One region of the Fluviibacter sp. genome, then DNA from elsewhere that is predicted to be linked to it. Evidence: predicted binding sites of a transcription regulator. Region 1 holds the regulator's gene; the other holds the start of a gene.
What was found. Region 1 encodes HrcA, which represses chaperone genes, less so after heat shock. Its sites were predicted from a motif close to TNTTAGCACTCNNNGNCNNNGAGTGCTAANA; they were not measured.
Positions count from the first base shown of each region.

Region 2: groES (co-chaperone GroES) is a predicted target of HrcA. The motif match lies at 2,069-2,099, and genes of this name have one in related genera.

Region 1 is NZ_JBIJFP010000017.1:13,831-17,249, forward strand. It holds gene hemH (ferrochelatase) at 1-849, opposite strand, end outside; gene hrcA (heat-inducible transcriptional repressor HrcA) at 890-1,987, opposite strand; gene AC3GOJ_RS08355 (NAD(+)/NADH kinase) at 2,090-3,043, shown strand; gene recN (DNA repair protein RecN) at 3,047-3,419, shown strand, end outside.
Region 2 is NZ_JBIJFP010000035.1:80,695-84,113, reverse strand. It holds gene groL (chaperonin GroEL) at 1-1,645, opposite strand, end outside; gene groES (co-chaperone GroES) at 1,700-1,990, opposite strand; gene AC3GOJ_RS10225 (hypothetical protein) at 2,209-3,330, opposite strand; gene AC3GOJ_RS10220 (histidine kinase dimerization/phospho-acceptor domain-containing protein) at 3,408-3,419, opposite strand, start outside.

The DNA.
Region 1 (3,419 bases):
AACGCCCTGCTGGGCCAATGCAATGAGCGTAGGCTCAGTGTACGGTTCTACCCACTTGGCTTTGCCGAATCGGGATTGGAAGGTAGCAATCACGCTGTCTGCGGGCAGGTTGAGGGCTTCTGCTACCAAGCGGGCTGTTTTATGGCATTCGCAGAAGTAGGGGTCGCCGAGTTTGAGGTTGCGCTCTGGCAGACCGTGAAAGCTCATGACGAGGCGGTAGCTGTTGTCCGGCAGTGCGGGCGGCGGGTTATTCTGCCAATGTGCTTTGATTTGAGCAGCAATGGCGCTGATATAGCGGCAATCATCGGCGAAATTGCGGATATAGCGCAGTTCGGGCTGGTTGCGCAGACCGGTGACCCAGTTGAGGGCCTGGTCAATGGCCGTGGCGGTGGTGCTGGCCGAGAATTGCGGGTACATGGGCACCAGCAGGATTCGTGTGGCGTTGTCGGCGCGTAGTTGCTCTAGCACGGCCGGAATGCTGCGTGGGCCGTTGCCGGCATAGCGCATGGCCCAGGTGACGGTCAGATTTTCGTAACCCCTTTGTTGCAGGGTTTCGGCCAGCAGGCGGGTCTGAGCCTCGGTATGCACCATGAGCGGTGAGCCCTGGTCTGTCCAGATGGTGGCGTATTTGGCGGCCGATTTTTTGGGTCGGACTTGCAGAATGATGCCGTGCAGGATGGCTAGCCAGATTGGCCGGGGGATTTCGACGACGCGTGGATCACCCAGAAATTCGGCCAGATAGCGTTTAACGGCGGCCGGGGTGGGGGCATCGGGTGTACCCAGGTTGACCAGGACGACAGCAGTTTTGGCGGGCGTACCGTGACGCCAGGCAGGTGGGGTTTTGTTCATTGGTGGAACCAGCAGTGGGGTGAGATGGTACGAACAGCAATTAGCTCTGAGCCTGTTCGGTCAGCGCACTAGAAAGGAGTCGGGCAGTGATGTCGACAATGGGAATAACGCGATCATAAGCCATGCGGGTCGGGCCGATCACACCCACGGAGCCGACGACCTGGCCTTCTACCTGATACGGGGCGGTGACCACGCTGCATTCATCCAGCGTGGCGATACCGGATTCCTGCCCAATATAAAGGCGGACACCTTCTGCCTGGTGCGATAAATCAAGCAGGCGCACGAGGGAGGTGCGTTGCTCGAATAGATCAAACAGTTCGCGCAGACGGCGCATATTGGAGCTCAGATCGTCGACGTCGAGCAGGTTTTTTTCGCCGGAGATGACAGTTTCAGATTCGTGGGGCATTAGGGCTTCGCTGCTGGCGGTTAGTGCCGCCGTCATGAGTGCCTGCATGTCAGTACGGATACGGGTGAGTTCGTCGTGGACCCGGTGACGCATCTGTTCGAGTTCGAGGCCCACAAAGTTCTGGTTCAGGGTATTGGCGGCTTCGGTGAGCTCGGTGGCGCTGTAAGCGCGGTCGGTGGTTAGAATCCGGTTTTGTACATTACCGTCGTTGGTGACGAGAACGAGCAGGACGCGTTGCTCTGAGAGCGCGATAAATTCGATCTGGCGAATTCGCTTGCTGGTGTGGCGGGGGGCGATGACGATGCCGGCAAAGTGGGTCAGGTCAGAGAGTAGGCGTGATGCATGATTGATGATTTTGCCCGGTTGGGCACTGGCGCCGGCCAGTTCCGCCAGAATGCGTGCGTGGTCTATCTGCTCCAGTGGTTGCATGGTGAGCAGAGAATCGACAAAAAAACGGTAGCCGCGCGGGGTAGGAATGCGTCCGGCCGAGGTGTGCGGGCTGGCGATAAAGCCCAAATCTTCGAGGTCGGCCATCACGTTGCGTACGGTGGCAGCCGACAGATCCAGGCCCGAAGCACGTGATAGCACCCGCGAACCTACCGGGGCGCCTTCAGCGATATAACTTTCTACGAGAGTTTTGAGCAGGATGCAGGCACGATCATCCAGCGCAGCTGATGATGACGTGGTCACCTTGCCGGAAGAGAGAATGGATGATGCATGCTTAGAGCTCATAGATGAATTCTACAAAATTATTCTGTGGTTTAATCGAGTTCTTGTGAATGCTTTGGTGCAATGGCTTGTGGATCCATTGGCCGAATTTGCGGAGTCGGATGGATGTCGTACCCTTTGCCGTTAAAAACGGTCGCCCTGATCGGTCGCCAGGACAGCCTTGAGGTTGCCGATTCGATTGTGGCGTTGTGCCAGTTTTTCCAGTCGCACGGGATTGCCGTGCTGGTGGAAACCGAGACCGCTATTGAAACCGAACGGGTGTTGGGCTCAGCAACCCTGAGGGCCTGTGAGTGCGCGGACTTTGCCCGGATTGGCGGCGCTGCGGATCTGGCCATTGTAGTGGGTGGTGACGGTACACTGCTACATGCAGCCCGCCAGCTGGCCCGCTATGACATGCCGTTGGTCGGGATTAACCAGGGTCGATTGGGCTTTATGACCGATATTGCCCGCTCCGGCATGATCGACGCCATGACGCTGCTTATACAGGGCAAGTTCACGCTGGAAGAGCGCCTGCTGCTGGATACTGAAGTGGTGTTTGGTGGTGCGTCTGCTCAGTGGAAGCCGCTCGCTAATTTGGCCTTTAATGATGTGGTTATCGATAAGGGCGCTACGGGTCGGATGATCGAGTTCGAGTTGCGCGTCGATGACGAATTTATCTACAGCGCCCGTGCGGATGGTTTGATTATCTGTACGCCAACAGGTTCGACGGCTTATGCCCTGTCGGCCAATGGGCCGATTCTGCACCCCAAGCTGGGCGGGATTGCGCTGGTGCCGCTGTGCCCGCATGCCTTGTCTAACCGCCCGATTACACTGCCGGATTCGGCACGTATCGAAGTGCGTCTTGTTCACGGCGCCAATGCCCGCGCTCACTTTGATGGCCAGGAAACCGTGGATCTGATGCCGGGGGATGGGGTGCGTCTGGTGAAATCGCCGCACCGGATTCGGTTATTACATCCGCCGTCATATAGTTATTTTGCGATGCTGCGCCAGAAACTGCACTGGAGTGAGGGGCCGAGTATTCGCCCCGGCCTGGTGGTCAACCCCGGCGCCAAGGATTAACCGATGCTGTGTCGGCTGGTCATTCGTGATTTTGTTCTGGTTCGGGAACTGGCGCTGGATTTTCAGCCGGGCTTCGGTGCACTCACCGGAGAAACGGGTGCGGGTAAATCCTTACTGATTGACGCCCTGGCTTTTGTGCTGGGCGAGCGTGCTGAAGCCGGACTCATTCGGTCGGGGGCCGCGCGCGCTGAAGTAACGGCTGAGTTTGATGCTTCCACGGATCCGGCCTTTGTAAACTGGTTTAACGAGCAGGCCATTCCGCTGGAAGCGGGTGAAGGGGTGCTGGTCCGCCGTGTTCTGGAATCGGCTGGTCGGTCGCGCGCATTTATTAACGGGGTGCCGGTAACGCTGCAGCAGGTTCGCACCGCGGGCGAAT
Region 2 (3,419 bases), on a different contig from region 1:
TCATGCCGCCCATGCCACCCATACCGCCCATGCCACCCATATCACCCATGCCACCGGCCGGTTTGTCGTCCGGCAGTTCGGCCACCAGGCAATCGGTAGTCAGGATCAGAGAGGCTACCGAAGCAGCATTCTGCAGGGCAGAACGCGTCACCTTAGCCGGATCCAGTACGCCTTGTTCAACCAGATCACCGTAGGTGCCGTTAGCCGCGTTGTAACCGAAGTTACCCTTGCCTTCCAGAACCTTGTTGATCACGACCGATGGCTCGTCGCCAGCGTTCATCACAATCTGACGCAGTGGTTCTTCCACAGCGCGCAGAACGATCTTGATACCGGCGTCCTGATCGTGGTTCTCACCCTTCAGGCCTTCGATGCCAGCACGGGCACGCAGCAGCGCAACGCCACCGCCAGGCACCACACCTTCTTCAACGGCAGCACGGGTTGCGTGCAGCGCATCTTCAACGCGGGCCTTCTTCTCTTTCATTTCAACTTCGGTGGCAGCACCCACCTTGATCACGGCAACACCGCCGGCCAGCTTGGCCACGCGCTCTTGCAGCTTCTCTTTGTCGTAATCCGAAGTCGCTTCGTCGATCTGCTTGCGGATCGTGCCAACGCGGGCCTGGATGTTGTCTTCCGAACCAGCGCCATCGATGATCGTGGTGTTTTCTTTACCCACTTCAATACGCTTGGCCTGGCCCAGATCTTCCAGAGTCGCCTTCTCGAGGCTCAGACCCACTTCTTCAGCGATCACCGTACCGCCCGTCAGAATGGCGATATCTTCCAGCATGGCCTTACGACGATCACCAAAGCCGGGTGCCTTAACAGCAACGGTCTTCAGAATGCCGCGCAGGTTGTTCACCACCAGCGTTGCTAGTGCTTCACCGTCCACGTCTTCAGCAATAATCAGCAGCGGACGACCGGCCTTAGCCACTTGCTCCAGTACCGGCAGCAGATCGCGGATGTTCGAAATCTTCTTGTCGAACAGCAGCACAAACGGGTTATCCAGGGCAGCGATTTGCTTTTCCGGGTTGTTGATGAAGTAAGGCGACAGGTAGCCGCGGTCGAACTGCATACCTTCAACCACGTCAAGCTCGTTGGCCAGCGACTTACCGTCTTCAACGGTAATCACGCCTTCTTTGCCCACCTTGTCCATCGCTTCAGCGATGATGGCGCCAACATCGGCATCCGAGTTGGCCGAAATCGAACCAACCTGGGCGATTTCTTTGTTGGTGGTGGTTGGCTTCGAGAGCTTCTTGATCTCTTCAACCACAGCAGCCACGGCCTTGTCGATACCGCGCTTCAGGTCGGCCGGGTTGTAACCAGCGGCCACATATTTGAAGCCTTCGCGCACAACGGCTTGAGCCAGCACAGTTGCGGTGGTCGTACCGTCACCAGCGTTGTCGTTGGTCTTCGAAGCCACTTCCTTAACCAGCTGGGCGCCCATGTTTTCGAACTTGTCTTTCAGTTCGATTTCCTTGGCAACCGACACACCATCCTTGGTCACAGTCGGGGCGCCGAACGAACGATCCAGAACTACGTTACGGCCCTTAGGACCCAGGGTGACCTTAACGGCATTGGCCAGCACGTTAACGCCATTAACAATCTTGGCACGAGCGTCATCACCAAAAATAACTTGCTTTGCAGGCATGTGTTTCTCCTAAAATTTATTCAGATCAATGGGTTGGGAGGTTTTCAAAAAGCCTTAGGCCTCAACCACACCCATGATGTCGTCTTCGCGCAGAACCAGCAGTTCTTCGCCATCCACCTTCACTTGCTGGCCGCCGTACTTACCGAACAGCACGCGCTCACCGACCTTAACGCTCATCGGACGAACCTTGCCGTCTTCGAGGATCTTGCCAGCGCCCACGGCTATCACTTCGCCTTGATCGGGCTTCTCGGTAGCGGCATCAGGAATCACGATGCCCGAGGCGGTTTTACGTTCTTCTTCCAGACGCTTGACGATCACGCGGTCATGCAAAGGACGAATTTTCATAGTCTTAACTCCAGTGAGGACAATTTAACTTTGAGTCTGTATTAAATGCGGACGGCAAAACGAGATTCAAGCCAGGCTTGTTAGCACTCGATGCCGTTGAGTGCTAATACTAGGGGCGACCCTCAAAAAATTCAAGCCCCCAAGATCAAAACATCTCAGGGGCTTGCAAACTACAACGCCAGAAACCAGAGGCGCGTAGAGGAGGAAACCTCAATGAATCAAGGCACGGTCGCCAGATATGGTGTCACCGGGCCGCCATAAACCCCCAGCACATTCTTACGATAGACCGTATTGGCCGATGTCACCGTGGCACCCGGATAAGCCAGCATGGTCCAGCTGGGCATTGCAAAGCTGCCATCGCTATTGCGCTTGATCTGCACCAGGGCGGCGCCTTCAGGCGCACCAGTCGACGACCAGTCGGTGGCCAGATAATACCCCCCGGCATCGTCGGTGGTTATGCCCTCGAAGTGCGTGACGCGGCTATTGGTCGGATCATTGTTGTAGTACACCGACATGAAATTACTGAACTGCTGGGTCACCGGGTTCCAATCGACGATATAGCCGGTACTAATGCCTTTGGTATCCACCTTGCTATAACCACCAACGATCGTGTAGTTCTGGCGCTCCGCGTTGTACCAGATACCATAAGCCGTCATACTGACCGCTCCACTAACCAGCGATTTCGGAATTTCGTAATAGGTGTACGTGTTGGGGTCATCCGGCGTACTGCCCATCGCCATGATGAAGGCGTGGCCGACGGCATCGGTTTTTGCGTAATTGCCCACGACCACCCCGTTCATATTGCTATGAGCGATCGTGTACTTCAACTCCGCCGGAATACTCAGGAGTGAAGACGGATTAATTTTGGTATACGTGCCATTACCGGCCACATCCCCACGATAGAGGAGACCGTAAGGGTAACTGTCTGTCGCAATATTGTAGTTGCCCACAACCACCACATTCCCCGGGCTCGAGCCATTGTTCGGGCCATAGAAATTCAACCCTGAAGGAGCCTCACACGGGTTGGTCGTAGTCACGATACATTTGCCGGTCGGGCCAATCCGGTTCCACTGGCTCGCGCTCGTCATCTGAATCGGGCCTCGATACAGCAGCGCATAGTTGGTGCCGTTATCCTGATTGATCCCCGTCAAATAGACATCCGGCGACCCGGTGACGCCACGAATACCGGTAATTTCGGTAGAACCCGAAGCGATTGACGGCTCTTGCGAATATTGGATCTGGGCGGTTTGCGAATCCGAAGAGCCGCCGCCACAACCCACCAGCGCCAATGCCACACCGAGGCTACTCATGCCAGAAACCAGCCAATTATTACGCTTCATCGTCTCACCCTCATTTAAACATCATTGGCTAAAGGATATCTGAACAACATTCACCGCACCGAAACCGTTACAAACTGTTACACAACCGG